2 regions of the Rathayibacter tritici genome follow, and region 2 is predicted to be linked to the other one. Evidence: predicted binding sites of a transcription regulator. Region 2 holds the regulator's gene; the other holds the start of a gene.

Region 1 (6,205 bases), 1.0 Mb from region 2:
GATCGCGATTCTGCTGATGATCGGAGTGCTCATCGCCGGCGTCCGACGCCGTCGTCGCCAACCCTGATCCGCATTCTGGCGCCTTCAGACGATCTTCGAGCGCCGGACAACCGCTTCCCAGACTCCGTACAGACGACGGCCAGATACTGTCTTGCATGGACGGACCCCGCATTCTCATTGTCGACGACGAGCCCAACATCAGAGACCTGCTCACCACGAGCCTCCGCTTTGCGGGCTTCGCCGTGCGCGCAGTCGGCAACGGAGCGCAGGCGATCTCCGCGGTCCTCGAGGAGGAGCCGGACCTGATCATTCTCGACGTCATGCTCCCCGACATGAACGGCTTCGGGGTGACCAAGCGCCTCCGCTCGGCCGGTTACACCTCCCCCATTCTTTTCCTCACAGCGAAGGACGATACCGAGGACAAGATCACGGGCCTCACCGTGGGCGGTGACGACTACGTCACGAAGCCGTTCAGCCTCGACGAGATCGTTGCGCGGATCAAGGCGATCCTGCGCCGCACCATGCACGCCGAGGAGGATGCGGTTATCCGCGCCGGTGAGCTGACGATGGATCAGGACACTCATGAGGTCCTCGTCGGCGACGAGCCGGTCGAGCTCAGCCCCACCGAGTTCAAGCTGCTGCGCTACCTGATGCTCAATCCCAACCGGGTGCTCAGCAAGGCGCAGATCCTCGACCACGTCTGGGAATACGACTTCAACGGCGATGCGGGCATCGTCGAGTCCTACATCTCGTACCTGCGACGTAAGCTCGATACACATTCGGAGGAATCGCTCATCCAGACCAAGCGAGGATTCGGGTACATGCTGAAGGTCGCGAAGGCTTAGCCTCCGCCGCTTCGGCGTCCGTCTCCAGCACAGACGCGGCGTCGCCGATCCTCGAGGGAGTTCCACCGCCATGCATCAGGGTCTGGCCGAGCGGTGGAACTCCATCTCGCTGCGTACGAAGATCACCGCCGTCACGGTCCTCCTGCTGACACTGGGGCTCCTCGTCTCCGGCATCGGCACGATGACGATGCTCAAGCCCCAACTCGTCGCACAGCTCGACGCACAGCTGGCCGACCAGATCCAGAGAACCGCGAGCGAGCTCTCCGTCCGTGACCTCGCCGCGATCGACGACTCCAAAGCCGACTTCGGCGCCGTGTACGACCAGTACGGCGCTCTGGACAACACCAACGCGTCCAGCGCAGCCGACCCCGCCTTCCCGGAGACGTTCACGCTCGAGCAGGCCCTGCAGGGCGGCGACAAGCCGATGGAGATCTGGAGTTCCAACGGCAAAGTCGAATACCACGTCATGTCCACGGTGTTCACGAGGGGCGCCGAGTACCAGACGCTTCTGTTGGCCGTCTCGACCCGCAGCGTCGACAACATCATGACGATCTACCTCACGATCTTCCTCGGCTTCGGAGTGGCCATCGTCGTGATCGGAGCTCTCCTCACTCGCCTCCTCGTGACGACCACCTTCGCTCCACTGCGCGAGGTTGAGCAGACGGCAGCCGCCATCGCCGACGGCGATTTCAGCCAGCGCCTGGACGGCACGACGCCCAACACCGAGGTCGGGCGCCTCAACCGCTCCCTCAACGCGATGCTCGGACGGATCGACTCCGCCTTCCGCGATCGCGCCCGCACCATCGACCAGATGCGCCGCTTCGTCGGCGACGCGAGCCACGAGTTGCGGACTCCACTCGTCTCAGTCCGCGGATATGCGGAGTTGTACCGGATGGGCGCGCTGCAGACGCCCGAGGCTGTCGGGCAGGCGATGGAGCGGATCGAGAAAGAAGCGATCCGGATGGGCGGCCTGGTCGAAGACCTGCTCGAACTTGCCCGCCTCGACGAGACGAAGCCGCTCGCGCTCGCTCCGGTCGACCTGATGCCGCTCGCGCGAGACGCAGCGATGGACGCGATGGCCTCCTGGCCCGACCGCGACTTCGGCGTCGAGACCCGAGACGACACCCCCGTTGAGACTCCGGCGCTCGAGTCTGGTGACGTCGGTGCCTCCGCCACCCAGACGATGGAGCTGACGAACCCGGGCCTCACCGGCCCGATTGCAGCGGCCGGCGCGCGGCTCGCGCGCTTCCGCCGTCGCCCGCGCTGGGTCAATGCCGAGGAGATCGCCGCCGGTACCGCGGCGCCCCCGGAGGAGCCGGGCGTCCCCGCGATGGTGATGGCCGAGGAGAACAAGATCCGCCAGGTCCTCACCAACTTGATCGGCAACGCTGTCCGCTACACACCCGAGGACACTCCGATCGAAATCGGCGTTGCCGTGGACCGCTCACGGCGCCTCGCGCTCCTCGAGGTCATCGACCACGGCGAGGGCATCCCGCCGCAGATCCGCGAAAAGATCTTCCAGCGCTTCTGGCGCGCGGACACCTCACGGACCCGCGAGACCGGCGGCAGCGGCCTGGGCCTGGCGATCGTGTCCTCGATTGTGGCCGCGCACAAGGGCCGCGTCGATGTCGTCGAGACTCCGGGCGGAGGCGCGACCCTCCGCGTGGCTCTGCCGCTGCTGACCGTCGGCCACAACGGCGAGACCTCCCCCGCCTCCGTCTGACCCGCCTCGTCCGGCGTCCGGCCCGCCGCAACCTCGGGCTCGCGGAAACACCTCCGGCTCGCGGGAATCGACGGATTCCGCGAGCCGAACGCGATCCCGCGAGCCCAAGACTCGCGCACGACCCGCACACGCAAAAGGCGGCTCCCCCGGAGGGGAACCGCCTTCTGCGTGGTGGGGCTGGACTCAGAAGTCCATGCCGCCGGTGGGGTCGCCGCCCGCTGCGACCGGGTTCTTCTCGGGCTTGTCGGCGACGACGGCCTCCGTGGTGAGGAAGAGACCGGCGATCGACGCCGCGTTCTGCAGAGCGGAGCGAGTGACCTTGACCGGGTCGATGATGCCCGCGGCGATCAGGTCGACGTACTCGCCGGTCGCGGCGTTGAGGCCCCAACCGGTCTGCAGCTCACGGACCTTGGCCGCCACGACGCCCGGCTCGAGACCAGCGTTCAGCGCGATCTGCTTGAGCGGAGCGTCGATGGCAACGCGCACGATGTTCGCGCCGGTCGCCTCGTCTCCTGCGAGCTCGAGCTTCTCGAAGGCGAGCTTGCCGGCCTGGATGAGCGCGACGCCACCACCGGCGACGATGCCCTCCTCCACGGCGGCCTTCGCGTTACGGACGGCATCCTCGATGCGGTGCTTGCGCTCCTTGAGCTCGACCTCGGTCGCCGCTCCGGCCTTGATGACCGCGACTCCGCCGGCGAGCTTCGCGAGGCGCTCCTGGAGCTTCTCGCGGTCGTAGTCGCTGTCGGTGTTCTCGATCTCGCCGCGGATCTGCGCGACACGGCCGGCGATGGCCTCGGCGTCGCCGGCACCCTCGACGATCGTGGTCTCGTCCTTGGTGATGACGACCTTGCGGGCCGAACCGAGCAGATCGAGGGTGACGTTCTCGAGCTTGAGACCGACCTCCTCGGAGATGACCTGGCCGCCGGTAAGGATCGCGATGTCCTGGAGCTGCGCCTTGCGACGGTCGCCGAAGCCCGGGGCCTTCACGGCGACGGACTTGAAGATGCCGCGGATCTTGTTGACGACCAGGGTCGCCAGCGCCTCACCATCGACGTCCTCGGCGATGATCAGCAGCTGCTTGCCCGCCTGGATCACCTTGTCGACGACGGGGAGGAGGTCCTTGATGTTCGAGACCTTGGAGTTGACGATGAGGATGTAGGGATCCTCGAACACCGCCTCCTGGCGGTCGGGGTCGGTCACGAAGTACTGCGACAGGTAGCCCTTGTCGAAGCGCATGCCCTCGGTGAGCTCGAGCTCGGTGCCGAAGGTGTTCGACTCCTCGACGGTGACGACGCCTTCCTTGCCGACCTTGTCGATCGCCTCGGCGATGATCGCGCCGATCTCGGGGTCCGCGGCGGAGATGGAGGCGGTCGCCGCGATCTCGTCCTTGGTCTCGATGGCCTTCGCGCCGGCGACGAGCTCGGCTGTGACGGCCTTGACGGCCTTCTCGATCCCCTTCTTCAGGCTGATCGGGTCGGCGCCGGCGGCGACATTGCGAAGGCCCTCGCGCACTAGAGCCTGGGCGAGAACGGTCGCGGTGGTGGTTCCGTCACCGGCGACGTCATCGGTCTTCTTGGCGACCTCCTTGACGAGCTCGGCGCCGATCTTCTCGTACGGCTCGTCGAGCTCGATCTCCTTCGCGATGGAGACGCCGTCGTTCGTGATGGTGGGGGCACCCCACTTCTTCTCGAGGACAACGTTGCGGCCGCGCGGGCCGAGGGTCACCTTGACCGCGTCGGCCAGAGTGTTGAGTCCACGCTCGAGGCCGCGGCGGGCTTCTTCGTCAAAAGCAATGATCTTGGCCATGTGTGTTTCTCGTCCCTCCCGGACGTCGTGAAATGTCTGTGCTGGCACTCGGCTGGGGCGAGTGCCAAGATCGATTCTGGCACTCACGGTGGAGGAGTGCAAGCGACCTGGCGCAGGCTCCGACACGAAGGAGCCGCCGCCCGCGCGAGGCGGACGACGGCTCCCCAGAGGCTCGGCGGCTAGACCGGGCGAACCGATTCGGCCTGCGGACCCTTCGACCCGGTGCCGACCTCGAAGGCGACCTGCTGACCCTCTTCGAGGACCTTGTATCCCGACATGTCGATCGCGGAGTAGTGGACGAAGACGTCCTGTCCGCCGCCGTCGACCGTGATGAAGCCGTAGCCCTTTTCAGCGTTGAACCACTTGACGGTTCCGTTCGCCATCTCTGTACTCCCCAGTGCTGTGATGCCCACGGCACAAGCGACATGCTGGTGCCTGGTCAGGAATACTAATCCGACGATCGCCGCGCTGACGCGCCCACAGGTACCCCGACGGAAAGAGTTGCCCGAGATTCAACACGGAGGAAACGTGCCCGTAACAGTGGGAACGGGTCAGCCCTGTGCGGCGGCGTAATCGGCCCCGAGCACCACGACGACGGCGCCTGTCTCGACGAAGTCCTGCGAGAGCAGGGCGGTGCCGGTGCCCAGCGAGTCGATGATTCCGCGGGCCGCTCCCTCGAGGGCGGGATCCGTGTAATAGACCGTCGTCGTCTCGAGGTCCTCGGTATCAGCGTTGGCGACGGTCGGAACACTCCAGCCCGCGGACGTCAGGGCGTCTCCCGCGCCGGCCGCGAGTCCGACAGCGACCGTACCGTTCAGGACGGCGACGGCGACGTCGGGGTCGGTGGTGGCTGCGACGGTCGGGGTGGCCTCGACTGACGCGCTCGGAGGGGTGAAGACGTCGGTGAACTGAACCCGGTCGTCGATGACCAGCAGCCCGATGAATCCCAGGAGCACGATCACACCGGTCGCCAGCGCCGCCCAGGCGAGAGCGATGGCACGGGCGTGCGGGGCCGGCGGGCGCCGATGAGCGCCGACGCGCGCCTCCGTCGCCGGGATCTCGTCGAAGCGGTCGCTCGGTTTCGTATTCGACATCGGGGGTACGGCCGGCCTTCCGTTGGTGGACTCGAGCAGCTCGTCTACTCGAGGCGCCCGAGGCGTCGCGCGGCGCGAGCGCCGGCACGCTGGTCGCGGATGCGGTGCAGCCGCGTGACGAGCATCGGGTCGTACGCGAGAGCGGCCGGAGAGGCGAGCACTGCACTGAGCACCTGATAGTAGCGGGCGGCCGACAGGCCGAACTGGGAGCGGATAGCGTCGTCCTTATCGCCTGATCGGACGCCCCATTCACGCTCGAACGCAAGCACCCGGAGGTCGCGCTCGTTGAGACCGGTGCCCATCCCCGGATCCGTCGTGCTGCTCATCTCCCCAGGGTAGGGAGGTGCGCGGTCGCTGCCGCGCAGGCGCTCCGATCCGGATCGAGCGTGTCGCGGCACCACCCTCGGGAGTCTTCTGCACAGCCTCCCCGAGGCGGAATGCACCCCCAGTGCCGTGGGTTGGATCAGGAGGAGGGCAGCACCGCCCCCGTACACTGGCGAGAATTCCAAGGGAGACCCATGTCGTCGTATTCCGTGAACAAGACCGACGCCGAATGGCGCGAGGAGCTCGACCGCGAGCAGTACGCGGTCCTGCGCGAAGCAGCCACCGAGCGCCCCTGGACCGGCGAGCTGCTCGACGAGCACCGCTCCGGTCTCTACGCCTGCGCCGCGTGCGACGCTGAGCTCTTCAAGAGCGGCACCAAGTTCGACTCCGGCTGCGGCTGGCCGAGTTTCTAC
Region 2 (6,205 bases):
CCGACTCGACCACGAGCACCACTCGCGCCGCCTCGGCGCTCTCCACCACCGCGGTCGCGACCAGGCCGCGCCCGTCGCCGACCCGCACACTCTCGCCCGCGCGGATCCGGCTGACGGTCGCCGCGTGCCGCGCCTCCGCTCCGGTGAGCGCCAGCCGACCGCCGACGAGGAAACCTGCGGAGTCTAGCGATTCGTCGATGTAGTGGTGCGCCACGGCTCAGCCGAGGAAGCGGTCGCGGAGCTTGGAGAACAGGCCCTGCTGGAAGTGCGTCAGCGCGGGCTTCTGCGGCTTGTAGTGCTTGGCGAGCTCCTGGACCAGCTCCCGCTCGCGGTGCCCCAGCTTCGTCGGGGTGACGACCTGGATGCCGATGCGCAGATCGCCGCGTCCGCTGCCGCGCAGCCGCGTCACTCCGCGGCCCTTGATGGTGACGATCTCGGTGCTCTGCGTACCCGGCTTGATCTCGATCTCGATGTCGCCGTCGAGGGCTTTGAGCGACGCGGTCGACCCGAGGATCGCGTCCGTCATCTGCACCTCCAGGGTGCAGAGCAGGTCGTCGCCGTTGCGGCTGAAGACGTCGTGGTGCTTGACCTTGATCTCGAGATAGAGGTCGCCGTTGGGGCCGCCGGCCGGGCCGACCTCGCCACTGCCGGGCATCTGTAGGCGCAGTCCTGTGTCGACACCCGCGGGGACGTCGACGGGGATGGTGCGGCGCGCGCGGACGCGGCCCTGGCCCTGGCAGGTGGAGCAGGGCGTCGCGATGACGGTGCCGTAGCCGCGGCAGGTGCCACAGGGGCTGGCGGTCATCACGTTGCCCAGGAGCGAGCGGACCGTGCGCTGGATCTGACCGGAGCCGTGGCAGATGTCGCAGGTGACCGGCGAGGTGCCGGGCTGGCAGCACGAGCCCTGGCAGGTCTCGCAGAGCACAGCGGTGTCCACCTCGAGGTCGCGGTGCGCGCCGAAGACGACCTCGTCGAGCGAAACCTCCACCCGCAAGAGGGCATCCTGCCCACGCTCGCGGCGGGAGCGCGGCCCGCGGGACGAGCCCTGCGCGCCCTGTCCGAAGAAGGTCTCGAAGATGTCGCCGAAGCCGCCGAAGCCTTGACCGCCACCGCCGAAGCCCTCCTGCGGGCCGCGGTCGTACTGCGCCCGCTGCTGCTCGTCGCTCAGGACGTCGTAGGCGTGCGTGACGAGCTTGAAGCGCTCGGAGGCGTCGCTGCTCGGGTTGACGTCGGGGTGCAGCTCGCGGGCGAGTCGGCGGTACGCCTTCTTGATCTCGTCGGCGGAGGCGTCGCGGTCGACGCCCAGCACTTCGTAGTGATCGGCCACAGGTGGCTTCGTCCTTCGTTCGTGGGTCGATGGGGCGGGCACTGCGCGCCCGAGGGAACCGGCGGGGCCGGGAGGTCTGGCCTACTCCTCGCCGAGGAGGCGGGAGAGGTAGCGGGCGACGGCGCGCACCGCCGTGATGTTCCCGGAGTAGTCCATCCGGATCGGGCCGAGCACGCCCAGGCGCGAGACCTGGCCGCCCCCGGTGTTGTAACCGCTGGTGAGCACGGAGGTCTCCTGCAGGCCGAACGGCGCGTTTTCGCGGCCGATGCGCACCGAAATGCCTCGGGGATCAGGCGTCATCTCGGCGAACAGGCGCAACAGCTCCACCTGCTCCTCGATCGCCTCGAGCACCGGGTAAATGCTGCCCGAGAAGTCCTCCTCGGTGCGGACGAGGTTGGCGGCGCCGGCCATCACCAGGCGGTCCTGACGGTTGGCACCGACCTGCTCGAGCAGGGTCTGCACGATCGGCGCCAGCATGGGAGCCCGCTCCGGGCTGAACCGCTCGGCGACCGAGCCGAGCGTCTCGGCCGCCTGCTGAAGGCCGAGGCCGAGCACGGCCGTGTTGAGCTTGGCGCGGATCTCGCCCAGGAGCGCGTCGTCGATGTCCTCCGGGGTCTCGAGCACGCGCTGGTCGACCCGGCCCGTGTCGGTGATCAGCACCGACAGGAGCCGGCGCGGAGCGAGGGCGACGAGCTCCACGTGGCGCAGCCGCGCGGCTCCGAACGACGGATACTGCACGAGCGCGACGCTGTTGGTGAGCTGCGAGAGCAGGCGCACGGTCTTGACCAGCACCTCGTCGAGGTCCGGGCTCTGACCGAGGAAGGTCTCGATCGCCTGCCGCTGGGCTGAGGTGAGCGGTCGCAGGTCGGCGAGCTGGTCGACGAAGAGGCGATAGCCCTTGTCGGTCGGGACGCGGCCGGAGGAGGTGTGCGGAGCGGCGATCAGCTCCTCCTCCTCGAGCTGGGCCATCTCGTTGCGGATGGTCGCGGCCGAGACACCGAACGCGTGCCGCTCGACGATCGACTTGGAGCCGACCGGCTCTCGGTGTGCGACGTAGTCCTGCACGATCACGCGCAGGACCTGGAGACCGCGCTCCGTCACCATACGACCGACCTCCCGCCGGACTCCGAGTGCCCGCGGGCACGACCGTCTGCGGCGCGCGCGCCGCGCGGAGCCTGGCACTCCGCAACTCTGAGTGCCAATCATAACCGGGTGACAGACGACGGGACGAGGTTGCGCCGGTATCGGCCGGGTTCGGCCCTCTGAGCGGCCTGTGGAGGAGCATCGTCGTCCCTGCGGAAGCACAGCCCGCGCTGCCACGTGCGGACGCGGCCGCCGCATGCCACGATGGACGCCGAGCGCTCGGGGATGCCCGGCGCCGACGTCGGAACGGAGACCATCATGTCGGCCACCCCTCCCCCGCCCCCCGCCTACGGCACACCGGCTGCACAGCTGAACCCCGCGGACGAGAAGACCTGGGCCGTCCTCACGCACGTGATCGGCATCTTCTTCAACTTCTTGCCGTCGCTGATCGTCTTCCTGGTCTTCAAGGGCCGCGGACCGTTCCTGGAGGCGCACGCGAAGTCGGCACTGAACTTCCAGCTCACCATGCTGATCGCGTACGTGGCCGGGACGATCCTGTCCTTCGTGCTGGTCGGCTTCATCGTGTTCATCGTGGTGCCGATCCTGGTGATCGTGTTCGCGATCATCGCCTCGGTGCGGGCTAGCGCGGGTGAGTACTACACGTACCCGCTCAGCATCCCGTTCTTCAAATAGCGGCGGGTTCGGGGCGGCCTCAGCCGTCGGTGAGACGGCGCACCACCGCGTCGGCCAGCAGCCGGCCGCGCAGCGTCAGCACCACGCGGCCCTGCAGTGCGGCCCGGCCGTCGATCAGGCCATCGGCGATGAGACCCGCCACGTCGCTCCGCCGCTCCGGGTGGATCGAGGCGATCGGCAGGCCGTCGGCCAGACGAGATCGCAGCAGTACGTCCTCCACCTGCCGCGTGCTCGCGTCGAGCGTTTCGCGCCCGGCAGCCGGTGACGCGCCCGCGCTCAGCCGGTCGGCATAGGCCGCGGGGTGCTTCACATTCCACCAGCGCACGCCACCGACGTGGCTGTGCGCCCCCGGACCGATCCCCCACCAGTCGTGGCCGAGCCAGTAGGAGAGGTTGTGCCGCGAGCGGTGCGCGTCGTCCCGCGCCCAATTGCTGACCTCGTACCAGGAGTAGCCCGCCGCGGCCAGGCGCGCGTCCGCGAGCTCGTACATGTCGGCGGTCAGGTCGTCGTCCGGGGTCGCGACCTCGCCGCGGCGGATCTGCCGGGCGAGCTTCGTGCCGTCCTCGACGATCAGCGCATAGGCCGAAAAGTGGTCCGGCCGGTTGGCAAGCGCGGAGTCGAGCGAGCGCTCCCAGTCGGCCAGCGACTCCCCCGGCGTGCCGTAGATGAGGTCGAGGCTGACCTGCAGGCCGGCCTCCCGCGCCCACTCGACCACGAGCGGCACCCGCTCCGGGTCGTGGGTGCGCTCGAGAGTGGCGAGCACGTGCGGCACGGCCGACTGCATCCCGAAACTCACCCGCGTGAAGCCGGCCTCGGCCAGCGCCCGCAGGTACGCGGCGTCGACGGAGTCGGGGTTCGCCTCCGTCGTCACTTCGGCATCGGCGGCGAGGCCGAAGTGGGAGCGCAGGCCGGCCAGCATCCGCACCAGATCGCCCGCGGGCAGGAGCGTGGGTGTCCCTCCGCCGAAGAAGACCGTGCGGGCTGGGCGGTGGGGCAGGCCCGCACGCGCAAGAACTCCGGCGCCGAGGGCCATTTCGGTGATCGCCTCGTCGGCGTAGTCCTGCTTCTTCGCCCCCCGGAGCTCCGTCGCGGTGTAGGTGTTGAAGTCGCAGTAGCCGCAGCGGACCCGGCAGAACGGTACGTGCACGTACAGGCCGAGGTCGCGGTCCTCGACGCCGTCGGCGACGGATGCGGGCAGACCGCCGTCCGGCGGGGCGGGGTCGGCGATCGGGAGGGCGCTCCCCACGTCAGCTGACGCGCGCGGGGAGCAGCGCGCGGAGGTACTTCGCAACCTGGCGCTTCTGCACGGCACGCAACACGGGCGCACCCAGGCGGTACAGGCGGGTGGAGGGGCGCGAGAAGACGCGGATGACGAGCCAGACGGAGTCGTCGGCGCGCTTCTCGACGACGAACGACTCCTCGCCGCTCTCAGGGTGGCCCTCGAGGGTGCCGTAGGCGAAGCCGACCTGGTCGGGCTCGTCGACGACGTACACGACGCGGACCGGAGCGTCGAAGACCCGGCCGAGGAGCCTCACCCGCAGCACGGCGGTTACGCCGGCGGTGATGTAGGGGGTGCCGTCGGGGGCGAAATGCTCCTCGGTCGGTCGGCTGACCAGGTCGATCGGGGTGCCCGCGGAGTCGAAGTTGACGCCGGTGTACTGCACGCCGCTGCCGCTGGTGATACCGGTCACCTCGATACCGCTGCCGCGCTGGACGCCCCAGGTCATCAGGGAGGCGGTGGTGATCGCAAAGCGCTCGTCGCCGGAACCCAGGCGCGCCTCGAAGCGCTCGGCGGTGAAGCCGTCAGGCGGGTACTCGAGCAGGTCCGGCGCAAGGGTGCCGCCGACGGCCGCGTAGGTGACCTGCGGCTGGCCCTCGAAGTTGGAGCGGCGGATGCTCACGTCCCGACCTTCTTTCCCGGATTCCTCGAGCACGGCACGCGCGGGTTCCGCGTGCCGGGTGGTGCTCTCCATCCGACCCAGCGTATCCGACCGTCCGAGCCGTCAGGCCAGAGCCCGGCGGGGACGACGGAGGGCCCTCCCCGTGCCGGAGCAGGAGGAGGGCCCTCGCGGTGGTGCAGGACGGCTCAGCCGCAGGGGGTGAGCTTCGCGACGGCGTCCGACAGGGTGCCGGGGCCGCCGAGGAGGACGACGCGCGTCGCTCCGCTGGCCTTGATGTCGTTCAGCACAGCGGCGGGCACGCAGGTCGGCTGCACGGCGAAGAGGGGGCTGTTCGCGTAGCCGGCGGCCGTCGCTCCGGAGAGGGCGTCGGGGAAGTTCTCGCCGGTCGCCAGGAACACCGTCTTGGCCGTGCGGAAGGCCGCGCGGTTCAGCTGCTCCGAGGTGTCGTAGCGGTCGGTGCCACCGATGCGGGTGATCGCGGGGCCGGTGAGCGAGCTCTGGATACCCGCGCTGACCGAGAGCTCCGAGCCGGCGATGGTCAGGGTCGACACCCGCAGCCGCGACACGATCGCCTTGGTGATGGGGTCAGCCTGCGGGAGCGTGCCGTTCACCAGGATGACGGGAGCATCGACCGAACCGGCCGCGGCACTCGCGCCCAGTGCGTCCGGGAACTTTTCGCCCGTGGCCAGCCACGCCTTCGACGACCCGCCGCCGAACGCGTACTGGATGATCTGACGCGAGGTGTCGTAGCGATCGACGCCGCCGAGACGGATCAGGTTGCGGTTCTCGGCGTAGCCGGCGAGCTCGGTTGCGAGCGTGTCGCCGACGCTCAGTGCGGAGCCGACTACGACGATCCGCTTCGGCTTGAGGCGGGTCAGCTCGTCGCGGACGACCTGGCTCATCGAGTCGCGGTCGACCAGGAGCAGCGGGCCGCCCTGCTTGGCGGCGGCCGGTCCGGCGCTGAGCGCGTCGGGGAAGTTCGAGCCGGTCGCCACGTAGACGACGGGGACGCCCGGGGAGAAGATCGACTTCGAGACCTCGACGGCGGTGCCCTGGCGGTCGCTGCCCGCGAGGCGGGTGACGGTCGGGCCGGTGCCCGGGGTGGGCGTCGGAGTCGTCGCCGGGACGACGCGCAGCGGCGCGCGCACCACAACGCCGGCGCCGGCCGGCTGCTCGCCGCCCTTGCTGAGTCCGCGCACCT

What was found. Region 2 encodes HrcA, which represses chaperone genes, less so after heat shock. Its sites were predicted from a motif close to TTNGCACTCGNNNNNNNCGAGTGCNAA; they were not measured.
Positions count from the first base shown of each region.
Region 1: the regulator HrcA is predicted to act here: its motif matches at 4,416-4,442, upstream of groL (chaperonin GroEL).

Region 1 covers NZ_CP015515.1:804,770-810,974, reverse strand. The annotation lists gene A6122_RS03835 (hypothetical protein) at 1-67, shown strand, start outside; gene A6122_RS03830 (response regulator transcription factor) at 156-845, shown strand; gene A6122_RS03825 (sensor histidine kinase) at 916-2,568, shown strand; gene groL (chaperonin GroEL) at 2,752-4,374, opposite strand; gene A6122_RS03815 (cold-shock protein) at 4,554-4,757, opposite strand; gene A6122_RS03810 (LytR C-terminal domain-containing protein) at 4,926-5,468, opposite strand; gene A6122_RS03805 (DUF3263 domain-containing protein) at 5,513-5,794, opposite strand; gene msrB (peptide-methionine (R)-S-oxide reductase MsrB) at 5,987-6,205, shown strand, end outside.
Region 2 covers NZ_CP015515.1:1,815,273-1,821,477, forward strand. The annotation lists gene A6122_RS08295 (16S rRNA (uracil(1498)-N(3))-methyltransferase) at 1-214, opposite strand, end outside; gene dnaJ (molecular chaperone DnaJ) at 218-1,327, opposite strand; gene hrcA (heat-inducible transcriptional repressor HrcA) at 1,409-2,431, opposite strand; gene A6122_RS08310 (DUF4870 domain-containing protein) at 2,675-3,103, shown strand; gene hemW (radical SAM family heme chaperone HemW) at 3,123-4,349, opposite strand; gene A6122_RS08320 (DUF1990 family protein) at 4,351-5,004, opposite strand; gene A6122_RS08325 (cell wall-binding repeat-containing protein) at 5,190-6,205, opposite strand, start outside.